Regions from separate parts of the Bacillus sp. AC266 genome, predicted to be linked through region 1. Evidence: riboswitches for the same ligand, from Rfam matches in the RefSeq annotation. Region 1 holds a riboswitch; each other region holds the start of a gene.
The links. A riboswitch is a leader RNA that binds a small molecule or an ion and turns the genes downstream of it on or off. The one in region 1 is predicted to bind S-adenosylmethionine.
Positions count from the first base shown of each region.

Region 2: linked by a shared signal. The riboswitch ahead of AC0IXC_RS03800 (ECF-type riboflavin transporter substrate-binding protein) and the one ahead of AC0IXC_RS19405 (bifunctional O-acetylhomoserine aminocarboxypropyltransferase/cysteine synthase) in region 1 are both predicted to bind S-adenosylmethionine.
Region 3: linked by a shared signal. The riboswitch ahead of AC0IXC_RS15620 (Na+/H+ antiporter NhaC family protein) and the one ahead of AC0IXC_RS19405 (bifunctional O-acetylhomoserine aminocarboxypropyltransferase/cysteine synthase) in region 1 are both predicted to bind S-adenosylmethionine.
Region 4: linked by a shared signal. The riboswitch ahead of metK (methionine adenosyltransferase) and the one ahead of AC0IXC_RS19405 (bifunctional O-acetylhomoserine aminocarboxypropyltransferase/cysteine synthase) in region 1 are both predicted to bind S-adenosylmethionine.

Region 1 is NZ_CEEDEC010000004.1:473,608-479,596, forward strand. Features, by position in the region: gene AC0IXC_RS19395 (homoserine dehydrogenase) at 1-874, opposite strand, end outside; gene metA (homoserine O-acetyltransferase MetA) at 1,013-1,918, opposite strand; gene AC0IXC_RS19405 (bifunctional O-acetylhomoserine aminocarboxypropyltransferase/cysteine synthase) at 1,902-3,200, opposite strand; SAM riboswitch class I at 3,435-3,539, opposite strand; gene AC0IXC_RS19410 (chloride channel protein) at 3,859-5,088, shown strand; gene AC0IXC_RS19415 (FMN-dependent NADH-azoreductase) at 5,155-5,781, opposite strand; gene AC0IXC_RS19420 (response regulator) at 5,972-5,989, opposite strand, start outside.
Region 2 is NZ_CEEDEC010000001.1:724,657-730,645, forward strand. Features, by position in the region: partial or broken gene lepB (signal peptidase I) at 1-356, shown strand, start outside; gene AC0IXC_RS03790 (macrolide family glycosyltransferase) at 612-1,790, shown strand; gene AC0IXC_RS03795 (aspartate/glutamate racemase family protein) at 1,840-2,523, opposite strand; SAM riboswitch class I at 2,674-2,789, shown strand; gene AC0IXC_RS03800 (ECF-type riboflavin transporter substrate-binding protein) at 2,929-3,477, shown strand; gene AC0IXC_RS03805 (ABC transporter ATP-binding protein) at 3,488-5,188, shown strand; partial or broken gene AC0IXC_RS03810 (energy-coupling factor transporter transmembrane component T family protein) at 5,181-5,980, shown strand.
Region 3 is NZ_CEEDEC010000003.1:469,138-475,126, forward strand. Features, by position in the region: gene AC0IXC_RS15615 (GNAT family N-acetyltransferase) at 1-22, shown strand, start outside; gene AC0IXC_RS15620 (Na+/H+ antiporter NhaC family protein) at 91-1,407, opposite strand; SAM riboswitch class I at 1,502-1,607, opposite strand; gene AC0IXC_RS15625 (ribonuclease FAU-1 family protein) at 1,728-2,246, opposite strand; gene gltP (glutamate/aspartate:proton symporter GltP) at 2,315-3,589, opposite strand; gene AC0IXC_RS15635 (murein hydrolase activator EnvC family protein) at 4,083-5,357, shown strand; gene AC0IXC_RS15640 (hypothetical protein) at 5,456-5,620, shown strand; gene AC0IXC_RS15645 (sodium-dependent transporter) at 5,653-5,989, opposite strand, start outside.
Region 4 is NZ_CEEDEC010000002.1:100,834-106,822, reverse strand. Features, by position in the region: gene AC0IXC_RS08015 (phosphatase PAP2 family protein) at 1-166, shown strand, start outside; gene AC0IXC_RS08010 (glycosyltransferase family 4 protein) at 179-1,321, shown strand; gene AC0IXC_RS08005 (molybdenum cofactor guanylyltransferase) at 1,604-2,203, opposite strand; gene AC0IXC_RS08000 (MogA/MoaB family molybdenum cofactor biosynthesis protein) at 2,200-2,709, opposite strand; gene AC0IXC_RS07995 (hypothetical protein) at 2,948-3,127, shown strand; gene AC0IXC_RS07990 (hypothetical protein) at 3,134-3,316, shown strand; gene metK (methionine adenosyltransferase) at 3,432-4,631, opposite strand; SAM riboswitch class I at 4,801-4,922, opposite strand; gene pckA (phosphoenolpyruvate carboxykinase (ATP)) at 5,151-5,989, shown strand, end outside.

The DNA.
Region 1 (5,989 bases):
CTACCGCTTCACCATACACATACACAGCATTATATTCATTTTGCACTGCCGCAAGAGGGTGTGCATTTGGAAGTAACGTTGGCTCAACTGTAACCTCTAATTTCTCGCCATCTCGCTTTGCAAGACCAATTAATTTAATTGTATAGCCTAAGCTCTTACTATATTCAATATCTTCTGCTGTAATAGAAGTAATCCCTTTTACCTTCACATCTCCAAGCTCTACATTTGTAGAGAAACCGAGAGTAGCCAAAATCGTCATTTTTCTTGCTGCATCCAAACCTTCTACGTCTGATGTTGGATCTGCTTCTGCAAATCCAAGCTGCTGAGCTTCTTTTAACACGTCGTTATATGCTCTCCCTTCGTCTGACATTTTCGTCAAAATAAAATTTGTCGTTCCATTTACAATTCCCATTACTTTCGTAATAAGATCTGAAGAAAGTCCTTCTACGATGCTTCGTAAAATTGGAATCCCTCCAGCTACACTTGCTTCGTAAAATAAATCAGCCTGATTATCTTTTGCTACCGCTAAGAGTTCCGCTCCGTGTAACGCCATTAAATCTTTATTTGCAGTCACAACGTGCTTCCCGCTTTTTAAAGCTTGTAAAATATATGCTTTTGCATCATCAATGCCGCCCATTACTTCAATGACAACATCAATATTAGGATTATCTAAAATTTCATTCACATCTTGTGTTAATAGAGTAGAAGGCACGTCTACTTCTCTCTCTTTCTCAATGTTTTGCACCAATACTTTCGTTACTTTCACTGGACAACCTACTTGGTGTATAAGTCGTTCTTGATGATCTGTAATAATACGAACTACACCACTACCAACTGTCCCAAGACCTAATAACCCCACTTGAATTTCTTTCATAATACTGTCCACCCCTCAAAAATTGTGTTTAGATGCCATTATATAGACAAAAAATCTGAAAAACAATGTATTTTGAATATTAAGAAAAATAAAGGTTAATCTTTACAAATAAAACGCTACCACGTGTTATACAATCATTTACAATATATAAGGGGTTTCTTGATACACGTAATAATTCAGCCAATTAGAGAATAATAAATTCCCATGACTCCTCCACCTAACAATTGGCTTCTCATTTGGATTATTATGTTTAAAATAATTTTTTGGCACATCAATATTTAATCCTTTTTGGCAGTCCCGTTCGTATTCTTGCTTTAACGTATCACAACTGTATTCACTATGTCCGAGTGCGAAAACTTGCCTTCCCTCTTGCCCAATAGCAAGATGAACGCCTGCTTCTTCAGAATTGGCTAATAACGTTAATTCTTTCACTTTTTCAATATCGCTCTCTCGTACTTCTGTATGACGAGAATGCGGAGCAAAAAACACTTCATCAAACCCTTGTAACAATTTCACATGTTGCTCGCGAACCTCATGTTCAAATACACCAAACATTTTTTCCGCAAGAGGATACTTCGGCACACCATAGTGGTAATACAAACCAGCTTGTGCCCCCCAGCAAATATGAAGCGTAGATGTTACATTCGTTTTTGAATACTCCATAATACGTCCAAGCTCTTCCCAATAATCTACTTCTTCAAAAGAAAGAGTTTCAACTGGTGCTCCTGTAATAATGAGTCCATCAAATTTTTCATTCTCAATATCACGGAATGTTTTATAGAAGCTCGTTAAATGGTCCTGCGCTACATTGCGAGACAGATGCGATTCCATATGAAGTAAATGAACATCTAATTGCAACGGTGTATTTCCAATTAAACGAAGTAATTGCGCCTCTGTTTCTTGTTTTGTAGGCATTAAATTTAATATAGCAATTTTCAAAGCACGTATATCTTGTGTTACTGCTCGCTCCTTCGTCATTACAAAAATATTTTCCTTCTGCAATACTTTGCGAGCTGGTAAATCTTTATCAATTATGATCGGCATGTTGTTTGCCTCCGACTAGTGCCGCTTCTAAATCTGCAATAATATCAGAAACATCTTCTATACCGACCGATAAACGGATTAAATCAGATGTAACGCCAGCTAAACGCTGATTTTCTGCGCTTAATTGTCTGTGCGTCGTACTAGCAGGATGTATTACACAAGTTCTTGCATCAGCTACATGCGTTACAAGAGTTGCAAGCTTTACATTTGCGATAAATTCTTTCGCTGCTTCTAATCCGCCCTTAATACCAAATGTTAAAACTCCACTAGCACCTTTTTTCAAATACTTTTGTGCTAACGAATAATTTTCATTACTATCTAATCCTGGATAATTCACCCATTCAATGCGATCATGATTGGCAAGCCACTTAGCAACTTCGAGAGCATTTTCACTATGACGCTCCATTCGTAAATGCAATGTTTCAAGGCCAATGTTGCTAATATATGCATTGAATGGGCTCATACAGTTTCCGTAGTCTCTTAATAACTGAACGCGTGCTTTCACAATATACGCTGCTGCTCCAAAATTTTGAACATAGCTTACGCCATGATAACTCGGGTCAGGTTCGACAAGCTCAGGGTATTTTCCATTTGTCCAATCGAAGTTCCCTCCATCTATTACAATCCCACCTAGAGAACTTGCATGGCCATCAATATATTTCGTTGTAGAATGGACAATGATATTTGCCCCATGTTCAAACGCCTGGCATAAATAAGGCGTCGCCAATGTATTATCAACGATAAAAGGTACTTCTAATTCTTTTGCTGCCGCTGAAAGTTCTTTGAAATTCAAAACGTTCATTGCTGGATTTCCTAACGACTCTGCATAAACGAGTTTTGTCTTATCATTAGCAAGTGCCGCAATTTCATCTGCCGTTAAATTAGGATTAAAGAACGTAACATCTATGCCCAGCTTTCGCAAACTCACTCCAAATAAATTAAACGTTCCTCCGTAAACAGTTGAAGAACAAAGTAAATGGTCTCCACTACTGCAAATATTTAAAACCGCAAGCATAATGGCTGCCTGCCCAGAAGCTGTTGCAACAGCCCCTACACCGCCTTCTAAATCTGATAACTTCTGCTCAAATGCGGCTAGAGTAGGATTTCCAATACGCGTATATATATATCCCTCTGCCTCCAAATTAAATAGTGCTGCTAAATCATCTGACGTATCGTATTTATACGTTGTACTTTGATAAAGTGGCAAAACACGCGGCTCACCATTTTTTGGCGTATAGCCACCTTGCACACAAATCGTTCCTTTCCCCCATGATTCTCCCATCTCTCATTCTCCTTTCTTTTATCCCGCTATTTGCGGGCAGTAAGACTCCCACCTCCAAATTCGGCAAATGCGAGGAAGTTAGGTGGGAGATAACTGCCCGATTGATGAAGGCTAATAATTAGCGGGGGAGGGACAAAACCCCCACTGATTAAAGTTTCACTTTATCCAAAATAAAAAACTGCCCCTTCCCTGAAAACAAGAAAGGAGCAGTTTGAAAACACGCTCTAAGGCTCTTTCTTATCTCTCAGGATTATTACCTGCAGGATTTGGCACAATTCCGTTATACGGCTGTTGCCAAGGTTTCATCGGGCCTGTCCCTCCACCTTTTCTTGATAAGACTATGCAATTACCGTTGATTTTATAGCAATAATTTCCTGATGTCAAATGGTTTTTCTGAATGTTCTAAATTAAATGCAAGGAATTTAATATAAACAACAAAAGAAATATATTCCATATTCATTTGAAAAAGACCTTTTAAAAACTCCGATCAATATATAAAATTAAATAAGTGGTTTAACCGCGTTGGTTTCAAATTTTCATGAGATTTCAATATATTGAATAAGCCAAACCCTCAAAAAGATACTATATATATTCAATTCATTTCACACTAGCATATTTAATCCTTTCTACATGAAAATTTACATAACGGAGGTACAACATGACAAATAAAAAGGACATGCACTATATACTCGTCCTATATGGCATTCTTTTAGGCTCTATAGTAGGAGCTACAGTCTGGTTATTTTTAGTTACAATAAATATCGGAATTCACTTTATTTGGGGATACTTACCTACTATTTTCTCTTCTCCGCCTTATTACACCATTTGTGTAACAATCATCGGTGGTATCCTCGTTGGTTTAACACAAAAATACTTCGGTACATATCCACGTCTTATGCCCGAAGTGATGGCTGAATATAAAAAAACAGGTAGAATCGAATACAGTTTTGTACATAAAGCTACTTTAACTGCGATTATCGTTTTAATATTTGGAGCTAGTTTAGGCCCAGAAGCAGCACTCGTTGGAATTATCGGTGGACTTTGTACATGGGTAGGAGATCGCTTTAATTTTGCTTTAAAGGGAATGAATGAACTAACAGAGGTTGGAATTGGTGCTACTTTAAGTGTAATTTTTAATGCACCATTATTCGGTTACTTAGCTCCGAATGAAAATGAGGGTGAACAAATTAATGAATTTTCGAAAGGAAAAAAAGCAATTGTATATTTAGCTACCACTTTTGCCGGTTTTTCCGTTTACTTATTGCTTAGTAAACTCGATAATCGTGGATCCTTTATTGTTGATTTTGGGGAAGGGTCTCTTGCTCTTAATGAATGGATCGCCTTTCTACCACTTGCTAGCATTGGTGCTATAGTTGGTTTCTTTTATTTCAAATTAGAATTCACATTAGAGAAATTAATCCACCCCTTCAAAGAATACAAGGTATCACTTGGAATTATAGGCGGTATTTTATTAGGAATTACAGGAACTTTTCTTCCTTACACGTTATTCTCAGGGGAACATCAATTAAAAGATTTAGTCGTTGAATGGAGCCATTTATCCTTCTGGGTACTACTTCTTTCAGGAATTTTAAAATTATGTATTACTGCCGTTTGTTTAAATACGGGTTGGCGCGGCGGACATATTTTCCCAATTATATTTGCTGGATCAAGTATCGGATATGCTATAGCTTCTATTATCCCTATAGATCCAATAGCTTCTGTAGCCATCGTCACGACAGCTATTTCAAGCTATGCATTAAGAAAACCAATAGCTATAACATTACTATTACTCATGTTTTTCCCGCTCAATTTATTATTACCGATGCTCGGGGCAGCAGCGATTGGGAATGCATTTCCGCTTCCTAAACATAACGAAACTACAAATTAATATAAAAAAACAGCATTAACATGTAAATGTTAATGCTGTTTTTTCGAGTGACGATTATATTTTTAATTAAAATTTACTTGCTACTTTAGCCGCTTCTTCAAGACCTGCTGCAATGATCTCTTCTGCTTTATCTGGGAATTGGTTATGTCCTTCAATAACTACTGTTTCCATGTTTGTTACACCGAAGAAGCCCATCATGCTCGCTACATATTTTACAGCCATTTCCATTTCAGCTGCTGGTCCTTCAGAATATACGCCGCCGCGTGCATTTAATAATGCAATCTTCTTATCTCCAATAAGCCCAACTGGACCTTCTGGTGTATATTTAAACGTTTTACCAGCACGGTTTAAATAATCAATATACGTGTGTAATACGGCTGGAATCGTTAAGTTCCATAATGGGAAACCGAAAACTACTTTATCAGCTTCTAAGAATTGATTTAAATACTTATCAGCAACTGCTACCACTTTTGCTTCTTCTTCTGTTAAATCAAATCCTCTACCTGCTTTGAATGTACCATTAATCATATCTACGCCTACATATGGTAATTCTTCTTTATATAAATCAAGTTCTACCACTGTATCATTTGGATGCGCTTCTTTATAGTTTGCTAAAAATGCCTCGTATAATTTCACACTAACTGCTTGTTCCGCTGGGCGGTTGTTTGCTTTTACAAATAAAACTGTTGCCATTGTTTTTCCTCCTACTACTCACTCTTATGTTGTTATATATCACTTACGAAAAAGGGTACTCCCTTATAATTATTGTTGCTTACAAATACATTTTATCTTTATATCAAAACAATTACGTCCTCACATAGACGTATTTTTCCATAAAAAAAGTCCACCTTCTAAAGGCGAACTAGGTCTTACGACTTTTGTCTTATACGATTCCATTTTT
Region 2 (5,989 bases), on a different contig from region 1:
TCTATTTTTCTTCTTTTCATCATGGTGATGTTGTAATAATAAAAAAAGAGGACTCGGCTACATACTACGTGAAACGAATTATTGGATTACCGGGGAATAACATATAATTAAGAGACGATGAGGTATATATTAACGGTAAAAAGCGTGATGAGTCGTATATACAGTTAGATATGTCACAAGTATCAAATCGTTTTTCAAACTGTAGAGAAATGAAAGTTCCCACGCATAAATTATTTGTGTTAGGTGATAATCGAAATCATAGTAAAGATAGTAGGAATACGCTTGGACTAATTGATGAGTCAAATATAATAGGTAAAGTGAAGATGGTATATTATCCATTTGATCAAATAAAATAATTCTATTAGATATGCACGTTTTATAAAATAAATCATATATTGATAGCATAGGACAAGCAGAAAAGCTTATCCTAACCTCACAGAACACTCCTTATCACAGTTAGGCATCTACATTTTATGTAGATGCCTTTTTCAATGTCTGATAATTATTTATCAACCTAAAGTAGTAAGTATATTGGGACTATTAAGGGAAGATTGCTTGTAATAATAACAGTACGATTAATAAGAACATTGAATTGTAGGAGTGAGAAATAAGTGATGAATATTTTAATAGTTAATTTCCCTGCAGAGGGACATGTAAATCCTACATTAAGTTTAGTAAAGGCCTTTACTGAAAGAGGTGATAACGTACACTATATTACAACGGAAAGTTTTAAGGAAAGGCTTGAAGTTTTGGGAGCCATTGTACATACTCATCCGGATTTATTAAAGGAGATTTCTATTGATAATGAAACTTCATATGGATTAAAAACTTTCTTTCATGTACATGTTCAAACTTCTTTATACATATTAGAAATTACGAAACGATTATGTAAAAGCATTAATTTTGATTTCATAGTTTATGATATATTTGGTGCTGGAGAGTTAGTAAAGGAATATTTACAAGTTCCAGGCATAGTTTCCTCTCCTATATTTTTAATTCCACCAGTATTATTGGAAACCTTGCCTTTTCATCCAAATGCAGACATACAATTCCAACCCGATGAACTCTCTGAAAAGTTACTGTATCAAATGGAACATGAATTTGGAGTAAAGCCCAAAAGTAATCTTCAATTTATGCATAATAAGGGAGATATTAGTCTCGTGTATACAAGTCGTTATTTTCAACCTAATAGCGATTCGTTCGGAGAAAACAATGTTTTTATTGGACCGAGTATTATAAAGCGCAAAACAAATGTAAAGTTTCCACTTGAATTGCTTTCAAAAAAGAAAGTTATTTATATTTCAATGGGAACACTTCTCGAAGGGCTCGAACCATTTTTTAATACTTGTATTGATGCTTTTTCAAATTTCGAAGGGATTGTAGTAATGGCGATTGGTGATAGAAATGATATTTCAAAAATTAAGCAAGCGCCAGACAACTTTATTATAACCCCTTACGTACCTCAATCAGAAATATTAAGTGAAGCAGATGTTTTTATTACACATGGTGGAATGAATAGTGTGCACGATGCAATCCATTATAATGTCCCATTTGTGATAATACCGCATGATAAAGATCAACCTATGATAGCGCAAAGATTAACTGAGCTTGAGGCAGCACATAGATTATTGAAAGAGCATGTTAATGTGCAAACTTTAAAAAAGGCGGTAACAGACGTTCTTTCAAATAAAAAGTATAAACATGGCATTCAAAAACTGAATGAAAGTTTTTTAGAGTGTGGTGGTTCCAAAAGAGCCATTGCAGTTATTGATGCTCTTTTAAATAAATAGTTCGGATAATATAAAAGCATAGAGGCTCTACCTGTATGCTTTTATATTATTATCCAGCAAATTGTACAGCAGTATTCGCATGTAAATAAGCAGTATCAAAAACAGGAACAGATAGATCATTTTGGGAAATGAGCAAAGGAATTTCCGTACAGCCAAGTAGAATTCCTTCAGCCCCATTATTAATTAATGAATTGGTAATTTGTATTAGTTTTTCTTTTGATGTTTCTGAAATAACTCCTCTACTTAATTCATTTAATATGACGTGATGGATAAAAGTTCTTTCTTCGTCATTTGGGATGATTGTCTCAATGTTATATTTTGCTAGTCGTGATGTATAAAAATCTTCTTCCATTGTTTGTTTCGTTCCTAATAATCCGATCCGTTTTATATTCTGTTCTACCATTTCTTTAGCACTTACATCACCGATATGAAGAAGTGGGATTGATATTGCTTGTTCTACTTCCTCAGCAAATAGATGTACGGTATTAGAACACATTAGTAAACATTCAGCTCCTGAGTTTTCTACCTTTTTTGCTACCGTGACTAATTCATTTTTCACTTCTTCATATTGATGGTTTTGCAATAATGTAGTTACCTCCCCAAAGTCCATGCTATATAAAACAAGCTTCGCATTTTGATCATATTTAGAGAGAGTCAGTGTATTAATGTGTTTATAGTACAACGATGTTGATTCCCAACTTAGTCCGCCAATTAAGCCAATTACTTTCATCATGCATTCCTCCCGTAACAATTTTGAATTTATTATTTCATAATTCCGATAAGAATACAATGATTTAAGTGAACTATTTATCGAAAAATAAAAATAGTAAGAAAAGTATTGAAATTATTTATTGTTAGTGCCATAATACAGATTACAAATACATACTTATCCAGAGAGGTAGAGGGAACGGCCCTTTGAAGCCTCAGCAACCCCTATGTAATTACATAGGAAGGTGCTAATTCCGCAGAGGACACTATGTGTCTTTTGAAAGATAAGGGGATTCTTGTACGTGAAAGAAAATGACCTCTTATTTAAGAGGTCATTTTTTGTTGTATAGAAAGGAAGTGTCGATGCATAATTCATTTTCAAAATAAATATAGAGTATTAAAAGTTGAATAATACGAGAGGGGAATTGTAATGAACAAATTAACGACAAAGCTAGTAGTAGCTATTGGAATTGGAGCAGCTTTATACGGGGTATTAGGGCTTTGGGGATTTTCTATCGCGCCGAATACATTTATTAAACCCGCATTGGCTATTTTAACAGTTTTTGGAGCGTTATTTGGCCCGGTAGCAGGGCTTTTAATAGGACTCATCGGTCATACTGTTACAGATACGATCGCTGGTTGGGGTATTTGGTGGGGATGGGTTATTAGTTCAGGTATTATTGGTTTTGCAATGGGACTCATACAAAAAAGAGTTGGTTTTAGTGTAAAACATGGAACGTATAATAACCGTGATATTTCTTATTTTGCAATTGCAGGGTTAATTGGTATTGTCATAGCAATTATATTTGCTGGAGCATTCGATATTATTGTGATGGGAGAACCGTTTGACAAAATAGTTATACAAGTACTAGGCGCAACAATTGCAGACGTTATCGTATTTTTAGTTCTTGGCTTACCAATCACGATCGGTCTAGCGAAATCAAATAAGAAACATACACATTTAAAAATTGAAAAGTAGGGATGTATACATGCAACCAATTATTTCTTTTGAACAATTTACCTTTCAATATAGGCATACCACGCAGCCTACTTTAAAAGATATTACATTTCAAATATATCCTGGGGAAAAGGTACTTATCGCTGGACGAAGTGGTTCAGGTAAGTCAACATTAGCTCATTGTATAAATGGGCTAATCCCATTTTCTTACGAAGGGATAAGTACCGGTAACATTTTAATAGCTGGAAAGGATCCGAGAAAAGGTAGTGTTTTTGAACAGAGTAAACACGTAGGGACAATATTACAAGATCAAGATTCACAATTTATAGGCCTTACTGTCGAAGAGGATGTAGCATTTGCATTAGAAAACGATTGTGTAAATCAAATAGAAATGAAAAAGATTGTTACGGATTCTTTAAAAAAGGTAAGCATGCAGGACTTTCATACACAAAGTCCGCATGAATTATCAGGAGGTCAAAAACAGACAGTCTCTCTTGCAGGTCTGCTAACGACAAATGCCGATATATTATTATTTGATGAACCGTTAGCTAATTTGGATCCTGCATGTAGTTTGAATACAATAGAACTCATTAAAAATATACATGAGAAATATAATAAAACAATTGTAATTATTGAACATCGAATAGAAGAAATTTTAAACCTTGATTTAGATAAAATTATTTTAATAGATGAGGGAGAAGTTATTGCCGTTGGTTCACCGGATAGTATTTTAAATTCTAATATATTACCAAATATCGGACTAAGAGAACCTATTTATATAGAGGCGCTAAAGAAATTAAATTTTGATAGTAATAATGTTAGGGTATTTCCAATTGAAAATCTTCGTAATGCAGGCGTTCATAGCCTATTAAAGAACTGGATGCATAAGCAAGTTTCATCAAAAAACAAATATATTAAAAAAGCTTTATGCAAGATAGAAAATTTATCATTTACGTACAATAACAAACATACAGCCTTAGAAGATATCAACCTTTCAATAGGAGAGGGAGAAATAGTAGCGTTATTGGGTCATAATGGAGCAGGGAAATCGACATTAGCTCATACTCTTATAGGAATAAATAAAACGAAGAATGGGAGAATAACATTCGATGGAGAAAATATAAATTGTTGGTCTATTCGTAAACGCGGGGAAGTTATTTCTTACGTTATGCAAAACCCAAATCAAATGATTACACAGCCTACTGTTTTAGAAGAGGTTTCATATTCATTAAAATTAAAAAAGGTTTCTAAAGATGAGATTGAGAAAAGAGTCGAAAAATCTTTAAAAATTTGTGGATTATATCCATTTCGTAACTGGCCAATTCAGGCATTAAGCTATGGACAAAAAAAGAGGCTTACTATTGCATCTGTACTTATAACAAACCCAAAACTTATTGTATTAGATGAGCCGACAGCTGGACAAGATTATTACCATTACAAACAGTTTATGTCGTTTATTAGAAAACTGGCTGAAAAGGGCATATCCTTTATTATTATCACACACGATATGAATCTTGCTTTAGAATATGCAGATCGAGCGGTAGTTCTGCATGAAGGGAAAATTATTGCGGACAATACTGTATCTGCTGTTTTAGGGGATAAAGGAACGTTACAAAGAGCTAATCTACGGGAGATTTCATTAATAAAACTAGCTAAATTAAGCGGAATTCCAACTCCAGAAACATTTGTGCAACTTTATATTGAAGCTAATAGGAGGGAGGAATATGCATAATACGTATTTGTATCGTATGGATGGTGCAATTAAATTATCTTTATTTATATTTTGTATGACACTTACTTTTTTATTTTTTGATTTTCGTATATTGCTAATTTTATTTATTATTGGATGTATCGGCCTCTTAATTGCAAAAATTCAATTGCGTAAAATTATAGTTATTTTCAGCGTTATATTTACATTTAGTTTATTAAATTCCGTTATGATTCTTTTCATTACGCCCACCCATGGATCGGAATTAACGGGATCGTATACCTCTTTTTTTATATAGGTTATGCAACAATTACATATGAAACTTTATTTTATGCAGCTACACTTTCATTGAAATATTTTACGTTATTACCATTTACACTTCTTTTTATTTATACAACTCATCCAAGTGAATTTGTAAGCAGCTTAAATAAATTTGCTGTTCCTTATAAAATTACATATGCAATAAATATTGCACTGCGTTATATACCAAGTATTCAATCTGAATATATAATCATTAGACACGCGCAGGAAGCAAGAGGCGTACCTTTTGAAAAAGGAGAAGCGAGCTTGTGGATTCGTATGAAAAACCGTGTTTTAATTTTTTGGCCACTTATTATTCATTCATTAGAAAGGATTGATACTGTTTCAAATGCAATGGATTTAAGAGGTTTTGGAAAAAAGGATAAACGAACGTGGTACTATGCAAAAGACGCACAAAAGGAGGATTACATCACACTTTTTGTTGGTATTATCATTTTGATTATTGCAGTTTACTTAAAGCTGAATGTATTCCAAAGCTTCTGGTACCCATTTTAAAGCACTCTC
Region 3 (5,989 bases), on a different contig from region 1:
CTATTTGAAAAAGGATTTATAAATAATAAAAAACGCTCAGAGAATGTTCTCCGAGCGTTTTCAACTGCTAATAATAAATGTCTCTTTATGTTATGCAGTTTTATGATACTCTTTTTTTTCCGCCACTTTAGAAAATCTCGGGAAACCAATTAATATAGAAATGATTCCACATACTCCAACTAAAATTGGATAAAATGCATATGGTAACAATTCGACCGGAGATAACGCAGCAAATCCTGCCGCTGTTAACATTTGAGCACCATATGGGATTAACCCCTGTACACAGCAAGAGAAAAGATCCAGTACACTCGCTGATTTACGGGGATCAATTTCATACTGATCCGCAATTTTTTTCGCAAGCGGACCTGTAAAAATGATAGAGATTGTATTGTTTGCTGTACACACATTCGTCATACTCACTAAGCCAGCAATACCAAACTCCGCTCCTTTTTTCGAACGAATATTACGTGTTAAAAGATTCATTAAATATTGAATGCCACCATTATATTGGATAAGTTCAACCATACCACCGATTAATATAGCAAGTAGTACTAGCTCCATCATACCGCCCATTCCAGTCGTTACACTTTTAAAGAAACTCTCTAACGTGTAACTTCCATCTATAAGGCCGATAGCACCTGATAATATTGTTCCACCAGTTAACACAATAAGTACATTCCAGCCAAGTAGTGCTGTAATAAGTACTCCTGCATACGGTAAAATCTTTATCCAGTCAAAACTATGGGCTTTAACTTGTGTATCACTTCCTAAAGTAATTATTACTAATAGTACAATTGTAATAATAGCGGCTGGTAATACAATTAAAAAGTTCGTTTTAAACTTATCTTTCATTTCTGTTCCTTGTGAACGAACAGCAGCAATTGTTGTATCTGAAATAAATGATAAATTATCACCAAACATCGCTCCGCCCACAACAGTAGCCATCGCAAGTGCTATTGAGATATCAGTTTGCCCACTAATACCTACAGCAATCGGTGCTAGTGCTGCAATTGTTCCCATTGAAGTTCCCATCGCTAATGAAATAAATGCCCCTATAACAAAAATTCCAGCAACGATAAATCCTGGTGGCAAAATAGATAACGCTAAGTTAACAGTGGAATCAACTCCGCCCATTCCTTTTGCTGTTTCAGAAAACGCCCCTGCAAGTACAAAAATTAATACCATAATCATAATATCAGGGTTTCCTGCACCTTTAGCAAATCGTTCTACTTTCACATTAAAGCTTTCCTTACGATTCATCACTAAAGCAATTCCTACGGCAATTGAAATTGCTACAAGTATCGGCAATTTATAGAAATCACCTGTAATAATTCCAGAACCAATAAATAGCGCCAAAAATATTCCAAGTGGTAATAACGCTAAACCATTTCCTCTCGTTTCTTTCAAAGTATCATCTCTCCCTAGTTTTCAACCTTTTCTAATGAACAACAAAAGACCTCTTCCGATGAGAAGAGGTCTTATACATCTATAAGAAACACTCTTCTCATCTTTCAAGCACATGCTTGCTGGATTTGGCACAGCACTCTGAAATCGAGTCCGCTGCCGAGGCATCGTAGGGCCAGTCCCTCCGCCTCTCTTTATAAGAAGGTTTCATATTTATTTTTTAATAATAATTTCTTTCCTAACTTTACTCGCTTACAAAACAAAAGTCAATTATTTTTTGTATAGATTTTTTTGGTAATTATACAAAAATATGAATAAACCAATCATTTTAACTTTTCGATTTCTTTATCCAATATTGAGATCCAATAAAATTTTCTATTTTTTATCGTCGCGATAATCCATTTTGTTGTATTCCATGCTAACTCATATTCTTCTTTTGTAACATCACCAATTTTATAGGCATCCTCTAACTCGTCTTCATCCAGTACATAGATCTCACCGTTCGGTAACAATACTACATCTAAATATAAATCATCAAAATAAGGTAAACCACGCTCGTCTATTTTATATTCTTTCGTCACGTCGATATAATATTGTACTAATTGTTTTTGATTGTCTAACATAGCTGTAATTGCAAAGTTTTTCCCGTTTATAAAATATTGCATCCATGTATACCCATCACCTGCAATGCAAAGCTGTTTACCATTGTATTCTTTATGACTAGGTTCCCTCACTTTTTTTATGTCCAGTATTCCTAACATTCCATCCTCTACTTGCTTAACCCTATAATCCTTCTCTATTAGTCGCTTCCACGAAGAACCGTCACCATATTTACGTTTCATTACGTCCGCTCCTCTTCTATATATAGAAAAGCCCCCACATATTATGTGAGAGCTTGTTCATATTATAATTAAGCTGCTTGACCCTTTTCAGATATCTCTTTTAAATAGGCTTGTCCTTTTTCAGCGTCATATTGACCTTCCCACTTAGACATAACTACAGCCGCTAAAGAGTTACCTACAACGTTAACTGCTGTACGAGCCATATCTAGAATACGGTCAATACCTGCAATAAACGCTAAACCTTCAGCTGGAATACCTACTGTACCAAGTGTTGCTAATAATACAACGAATGATACGCCCGGTACACCCGCGATACCTTTTGATGTAACCATTAATACAAGTAATAACGTAATTTGTTGTGTAATGGATAATTCAATACCGTACATTTGCGCTAAGAAAATTGCCGCAATTGCTTGATATAAAGTTGATCCATCTAAGTTAAATGAATACCCCGTTGGAATAACGAAAGATGTAATTGCTTTCGGACAACCGAATTTCTCCATTTTCTCCATAATTTTCGGTAAAACCGTTTCTGAACTTGCTGTAGAGTACGCTAAGATCAGCTCGTCTTTTAAAATTTTAAAGAATTGGAAAATGTTAATACCGAATATTTTCGCTGTAAGTCCTAATACAACTACAACGAAGAAGATCATTGCTCCGTATACTACAATGAGTAATTTCCCTAATGGAATTAATGAAGCTAATCCGAATGTAGAAACTGTAACACCAATTAATGCGAATACACCAAATGGTGCAAACTTCATAACTTGGTTCGTTACATAAAACATTGCATCTGCTACACCTTGGAAAAATTGTAGAACTGGTTTGCCACGCTCACCAATTGCTGCTACACCTAAACCAAATAATACTGAGAAGAAGATAATAGCAAGCATATCACCTTCAGCTAATGATTTCATAATGTTCGTCGGAACAATATTTACAAACGTATCTGCGAACGAATGACTTTGTACTTGCTCTGTCGTATGTGTATATTTAGAAATATCTGTTTTTGTTAACTTATCCATATCAACGCCTTTTCCAGGTTGGAAAATGTTTGCTATTAATAGACCGACAGCAATTGCAATCGTTGTAATAATTTCAAAGTAAATAATTGTTTTTCCGCCTAGTCGACCTAACTTTTTAATATCGCCAACACCAGCAACCCCAACAACAATACTCGCTACAACAATCGGTACAACAATCATCTTAATTAATCGGATGAAAATATCACCAATTGGTTGTAAGTACTTCACCACTTCCTGATTGCCAAAGAAAATCGCCCCAACTGCAATACCAAGCGCAAGTCCTATTAAAATTTGCCATGCAAGTCCTATTCTTTTCATACTTGTGGTAACCCCCTCTTCGATGTGTCACTCTATCTCTCATTCTATCTCTATAAAACTTGAAATTAAGAGTATTACATATTATTCGACAATTCACTACATTTTGTCCCTGTTGAAAATCATAAATCAAAATTTAAAATCTGACAACAAAATAAGTTTGCACGAATGCAAATAATTTTCTTGACAAAAACAAACTTCATGTCAGAAAACCTCACATGAAATCGATTCCTTACTAGTGATTGATAGGTTTTTAAAATACTGTTTCATTACGTAAAATTCCATCATTTCCCATGTTTTTTTAAAAAAAATATAGAAATTGATATCTTTTTCTATACATTCAAGAATTTTAAATTTATGACAAACACTACGAAAAGATACTAAATTCCGACAAAACTTAGCAAAATTATAAAATTTTCTTTACATTATGATTACAACGATAGACACTCTTCTTCTTATGATATATAACATTCATAGGGAAAGGAGCAAGACAACCATGAAAAAGAAATTTGCAGCATTTAGTGTTTTAGCAGCTGGAACGATTTTCGTTTCCCCGTTACTTTCACCCGTATACGCTGAAACGAATGAGAATAAATTATCTAATATTCAATCCGAATTAGAAGGCAAACAAAATGACTTACAAAATAAATCAGCTGAGAAAGAACAAATAGAAAAAGAAATCCAGGAATTACAAAAGAAAATCGACGAATTAACTACTTCTATTAATAAAAACGAAGCTGAATTAAACGATACAAAAAAAGAAATTAGCAACACACAGCAAGTTATTACTGAAAAAAAGAAACATATAGAGCAATTACAAACGAATATAGATACACGGCAGGAAGTTATTAAACAACGACTACAATCTATGCAAGAAAAGCCTCGTACGAGTATCATTACAGAAGTAATAACAAGTTCTGCAAATATTGCCGATCTTGTTGATAATATGTATTCTGTAAGTTTAATTTTAAATAACGATACAGATATTGTGAAAAAACAAACAAGCGATCAAAATGCTGTGACGACAGAAAAAGAGGCTGTTGAGAAAAAAGAGCAACAACTGAAAGAATCTGAGCAAAAATTAGAACAAAAACAGCAAGAATTACAAAGTAACCAACAACAGCAACAAACTTTTATTAACGATCTACATACGAAAGTAGCAAAAGTAGATTCAGAGATTGAAGGGTTAGAAGAATCAAAAGGCATTTTAGAAAACCAGCGTCAAGCTGTTCAAAAAGCAATTGAAGAAGAAAAACGTGCAGAAGAAGCGCGTAAAGCTGAAGAGGCACGTAAGGCTGAGGAAGCAAAAAAACAGGTAGCCGCTTCTGCTAAAGAAAGCACACAATCCGCACCAACACCGCAAGATACGAACAAAGGTGGATTTATTAAACCTGCCGCTGGATCGAAAACTTCAGGATTTGGTACACGTTCTTTAGATAACCATAAAGGAATCGATATCGCAGCTTCAGGAACAGTGCCAATCGTAGCTGCTGCAGATGGCGTCGTTATCCGTTCAGAATTATCATCTAGTTACGGAAATGTTGTATACTTATCTCACCGTATAAACGGAAAAACATATACAACTGTATATGCACATATGAGTAGCCGTTCTGTATCTAATGGACAAACTGTAAAACAAGGCACTCAACTTGGATTTATGGGGAACACTGGCCAATCATACGGACAACATTTACACTTCGAACTTCACCTTGGGGAATGGAATGTCGGTAAGACAAACGCAGTTGATCCATCTCCTTATATCGGATTATAAAAAACTCGGTGCATACCGAGTTTTTTTTACTACTTCACACTTTTTAGGCGTTTTACATAAACTACAACTAAATGCCTATATTTTGCGGGGGGATAAATATGAATACACAATTACAAGAAGAAATAGAAGAAGCTAGAGAAACATACATTGGCCGGCTATTTACATTCGGCGGCTCAGCGTTATTTTTAATTGGATCATTTATCGCAGTTGTCACAGCTTATAAAGCATATAATCGCTTATTAAATACTTCTACAACACAATAAAAAGACGGAGAATCCACATCTCCGTCTTTTTATTATGCAAACATTTTAAATACACCTATCGCATTTAAAAATACGATAATTACAGTTACCGGAATAACATAACGAAGCAAGAAGAACCAAATATTAAACAATGTTTTCCCTTTCGTTTCCGTAACTTCTAATTCTTTCATTAATAGCTCTTTACTCATTTTATTTGGTACAAATAACGAAATGGCTAGTACTCCGAGTGGCAGTAATACATTACTTACCGAAAAATCGACGAAATCAAAGAATGTCTTACCAAATATTTTCACATCACTCATAATTCCAAACGATAACGCTGATGGGATTCCAACTGCAAAAATAAGAATACCAATTAATAACGAAGCT
Region 4 (5,989 bases), on a different contig from region 1:
TTGCTATAATCCAAACTTGCTTGCTTTTCTATTACCGTTAGCATTATGCGTCGGTATTTCCCGTATTTATTTAGGGCTTCATTATCCGTCAGATGTATTTGTAGGCATGTGCCTTGGCACTTGCTCTGGCATCATCTCTTTTTATCAACTCATTCCACTCATGTAAAGGAGCGATATGATGAGAGTCGCCATATTTACCGATACATTTACACCACAAGTCAACGGTGTGGCGAAAACTTTGGAACGTTTAACTAAATATTTTCAAAAAGAAAATATCGCCTATTCTGTTTTCGCCCCCCAGCATACGGCGGAAGATAATTTCGTAGCGAATGTGAACAAAATGAGAAGTATCCCATTAACAATATTATATCCAGAATGTCGCTTTGCCTTTCCTACTCCGCGCATTAAGCGGGAACTTCTTGCCTTTAAACCTGATATCATTCACATCGCTACGCCTTTCAATATGGGACTTTGTGGGTTATATTATGCCAAAAAGTTGAATATCCCAGTTGTCGGTTCTTATCATACTGATTTTGACGCCTATTTACGCTATTACAAAATCGAATTTCTCTCCAATATGCTATGGAACTATTTAAGGTGGTTTCATAGTCATATGCAAAAAAACTTTGTTCCTTCTCCTGAAACATTACATCAATTAAAGAAAAAAGGATTTCAACAGCTCTATATTTGGGGACGTGGTGTAGATTGTACTCTCTTTCATCCAACTTACAATAAAGACCTATTCCGAAAAAAATATAATATTACAGTGAAATATATTCTTTCCTACGTCGGGCGCCTTGCTCCTGAAAAAGATATCGATACTCTTCAAACACTTATTCAAACGACAAACAAAGAACGTGACGATATTCATTGGCTCATCGCTGGAGATGGACCTCTTGCCAAGGGCCTGCATGAAAATGTTCCAAAAACAAATGTAACCTTTACTGGATATTTACAAGGTAAAGATTTAGCTGAAGTCTATGCTTCCTCCCATCTAATGGTATTTCCATCTACTACTGAAACATTTGGGAACGTCGTGCTGGAGTCACTCGCATGTGGTACACCTGTTATTGGTGCGAATAGTGGCGGGGTTAAAAATATTATTACAGATGGAAAAACGGGAATTCTTTGTCCACCAAAAGATATAGATTCCTTTCTATCCTCCATCAATTCTTTATTGCAAAATGAAGATCAACTTATGCAAATGGGCATAGCAGCTTCGTCTTATGCTAAATCAAAAAGCTGGGATGAGATCCTTCGTGGCTTACTTGACCAATATGCAGAAGTCCTTCAGCACACTGCATCAGAATTACTCGCTTAAACAGAAAAACTCCCTTCCAAAAAACGAAGGGAGTTTATTACACAGTTATAAATTTTAGTTTAATAAATGATACATAAGGTGAAATATCATTTTATTCCTATATTCATTATAACAAAAAGATACATAACTAAACAGACTTGTAATAAAAACCCATAAAAATTAATATATGGTTATAAAGTATTTTTTACTGTATGGTGATTTTAAAAAATCCCGTTAAAATCAACTTACTCACATACCTTTATACAGCAATTGTTCCCCAATTTCTGTATATCAAAAAACCTTTCATTCATTTGAAAGGTCTTTTTGAGCCTGCACATATTCTTCTTTCGTATTCACATTTATAAACCAATCTACATTCGCTTGTACATCTTCACCAGCAATATATTTCACATTACATTGTGATAAAAGCTGGCCCATACTTCTTTTTTCTTCTTGAAGCAAAGCATAAATCTTTTCTTTCACGCGGTTATTATACGCTGCAAGTAACGGTTGTTTTCTTCCATTAATAATAGGGACAACAGCATCATATTCATCGCTCGTTTGCTCTAATAAAATGGTAATCCATTCATTTGAAACGTTCGGTGCATCACAAGGCATGATAATATACCAATCTGAATCTATGTATTCCATTCCTGACACTATTCCAGCAAGTGGCCCATTTCCTTTATAGTGCGACATATCTTCTATAACTGGAACTTGTACTAATTGCTCTACTCTCTCTTTTATATCAGTATGACTAATAACAACAACATCTTGCAAAATACTTTCCATTACTTGCACAATATGCTCAACAAAAGTAGTTCCCTTCCAAATCACCAATGCTTTCGGTTCTCCGAAACGACTAGACTGTCCGCCAGCTAATACAATTCCTGCAATTTTCATTGACGATGCAACTCAAATGTAATATGACCTAATTCCGGTAAAATTAACTTGTTCATCGCAAGACGAACCGCTCCGCTAGACCCTGGCATCGAAAAGACAACTTTACGCCCGATTGTACCACCGATTGCTCTACTTAACATCGCACTACTTCCGATATCTTCTAAGTAACTTATCATACGGAACAACTCACCAAATCCAACAATTTCTTTATCTAATAACACTGACACTGCCTCAATCGTTACATCACGTTTCGTAATACCAGTTCCGCCATTCGTTAACACGACATCAACGTCTTCCCTATGATAACCTGCTAACACTGCTTGCTGGATACTTTCTTTATCATCTTTCACAATTTCATAAGAGGTCACTTTATGTCCTGCTTCTTTTAATAATTCATGTAATAGTTGTCCGCTCTTATCCGTCTCTTCCGTACGTGTATCGGAAATCGTCACGATTTTGCAGCGCACTTCTTTTGGAGCTTGTTTTTTATGTTCAGTTACACTCATTTTTCATCTTTCCTTTCTTAAAGACTTTTCTTCATTTTATCATACATATCTTTACACAATTATGTATGAAGCCAATGATGCACCGTGATACAATATAAGTATATACGACCACAAAAAGGAAAATATATTTTCTTATACGCCTGGACTACACACCATTAGCTACTCTTTAAATCCCCTTATATTTTCTACATAGTAGATTTCATTTTAAATTACAAAATAATTTGGAGGTTCACTCACTATGGAACTATACAAAAAATTAACAACAACATTCATCCTCTTATTTGTTGCTTCCATCACTGTCGGCTTTTCCTTAAAAGGCGCGATTCCATACGCTACATTAGTGAGTATTATATTCGCAACGCTATTTTTACTGAGCAGTGCTTTTTGCGCAGGAAAAGCGCGTCAACTGAAAGGCTGACCGTCTATGTTCCGTAAGAAACCAATCCTTTGTAAATCATGTGAAAAGGAAATACAAACGTATGAAAAAGCTTGGATTCATATGCCATTTCCGGCAAGTGGTATGACAAATATGAAGAAGTATATTGAGCTAGACGGGGAAGTTTATTGTAGTTCTTGCATTCAAGTAGTAAATAAAGTGAAACTTTAATCAGTGGGGATTTTGTTCTTCCCCACTGATTATTAGTTAAACCAATCGGGCTTTTACGGGATAAAACCAAATAAAAAAAGCTTTGCGCACACAGCGCAAAGCTTTTTTTCATATATTATAGACCAGCTTGCTCTTTTAAAGTAGCTGCTTTGTCTGTACGTTCCCATGTAAGATCTACATCAGTACGTCCGAAGTGGCCGTAAGCTGCTGTTTGTTTGTAAATTGGGCGACGTAAGTCTAGCATTTTAATAATACCAGCTGGGCGAAGATCGAAGTTGTTACGAACTAGTTCTACTAATACGTCTTCAGATACTTTACCAGTGCCTAATGTATCAACTGAAATTGATACTGGTTGTGCTACGCCAATTGCGTATGCAAGTTGTACTTCTGCTTTGTCAGCAAGACCAGCTGCTACGATGTTTTTCGCAACATAACGAGCTGCATATGCTGCAGAACGGTCAACTTTCGTTGCATCTTTACCAGAGAATGCACCACCGCCATGGCGAGCGTATCCACCGTAAGTATCAACGATGATTTTACGTCCTGTTAAACCAGCATCACCTTGTGGTCCACCAATTACGAAGCGGCCAGTTGGGTTAATGAAGAATTTCGTTTCTCCATCCATTAATTCTGCTGGAACTACAGCTTTAATTACGTGCTCTTTTAAATCGCGATCGATTTCTTCCCACGTAACATCTGGATGATGTTGTGTAGAAATTACAATTGTATCCACACGTACAGGTTTACCATTTTCATCATACTCAACTGTAACTTGCGTTTTTCCATCCGGACGTAAGTATGATAATGTGTCATCTTTACGTACTTCAGTTAAACGACGAGCTAATTTGTGAGCAAGCGAGATTGGAAGTGGCATTAATTCTTGTGTTTCATTACATGCGAAGCCAAACATTAAACCTTGGTCTCCCGCACCAATTGCCTCAATCTCAGCGTCAGTCATTTGACCTTCGCGTGCTTCTAGTGCTTGGTCAACACCCATAGCGATGTCAGCAGATTGCTCATCGATAGATGTTAAAACTGCACAAGTTTCTGCATCGAATCCGTATTTTGCGCGTGTGTAACCAATGCCTTGAATTGTTTCACGAACGATTTTTGGAATATCTACGTAAGTAGAAGTCGTAATTTCCCCCGCTACCAATACTAAACCAGTTGTTACAGTTGTTTCACAAGCTACACGTGCATTTGCGTCCTTTGCTAAGATCGCATCTAAAATTGAATCAGAAATTTGGTCACAAATTTTATCTGGATGTCCTTCAGTTACAGACTCAGATGTGAACAGATGACGTTTTTTTGTCATGTGGTAAACCTCCCTACAGTAATTGTATATATTGTACGGAACTCATCCTTAATTTGCCACAAACTGCGACATACATTTATTCTCCCACACAAGCATACAGAAAAACCTTTCCTACTTAACATAGAGGAAAGGTTTAATTTGCTACTTGCATACTGCTTTTTGCCCTTTGCTCTTATCGTTCGAGACCGTTAGCCTCGCACAGGTTTTAGCACCTATTCACCTGTATTTACCACTACAAATGAGGTTGCTGGGCTTCATCGGGCCTGTCCCTCCGCCAGCTCGGGATAAGAGAGTATCCGTCCCAACCTATACTAAAGAAATGATATTCATTTGTCAATTAATATTCACATTTTCCTGAAAGTTTTTCTCAATACCCATAGAATGAAATATTAATAGGGAAATGATACATTCACACAAACAAAAATAAATAAATAGTATACATTATTTATATAATTGTGTTATACTATTGATGGGGATTACGAGAAATATTTCATTAAATGAAAAGGATGGTATATAAATATGAGTACTGTGAATGTCCAAATTGGTTTACATGAATTATTGAACGGAAGCAATGCACAGATTCAATTAAGTGTTCCGCAATTAGTGGAAAAAGTATTAATGCGAAACGAAGGGAAATTAACTTCTACTGGTGCCGTTTCTGCTTCAACAGGAAAATACACAGGACGTTCTCCTAAGGATAAATTTATTGTGAAGGAAGCATCGGTTGCTGACAAAATTGCTTGGGGAGCCGTGAACCAACCGATCTCTGAAGAACATTTTAATAAATTATATATAAAAGTTTTAGAATACTTAAAAGAAAAAGAAGAGTTATTCATCTTCAAAGGATTTGCTGGCGCTGATCGCAACTATCGCCTACCAATTCAAGTTGTTAACGAATATGCATGGCATAATTTGTTCGTACATCAATTATTTATTCGTCCAAATGAAGAAGAATTAGCAACTCACGAATCAGAGTTCACAATTGTTTCTGCACCAAACTTCAAAGCAGATCCAGCAATTGACGGTACAAATTCTGAAGCATTCATTATGGTTTCATTCGAAAAACGTATCGTACTAATCGGTGGTACAGAATACGCTGGAGAGATGAAAAAATCAATCTTCTCTATTATGAACTTCTTACTACCTGAACAAGACATTCTTTCTATGCACTGCTCTTCAAACGTAGGCGAAGAAGGCGACGTAGCACTATTCTTCGGTTTATCTGGAACAGGCAAAACAACATTATCTGCTGATCCAAACCGTAAATTAATCGGTGACGATGAGCACGGTTGGTCTGATAACGGCGTATTCAATATTGAAGGCGGTTGCTATGCAAAATGTGTAAACCTTTCTCATGA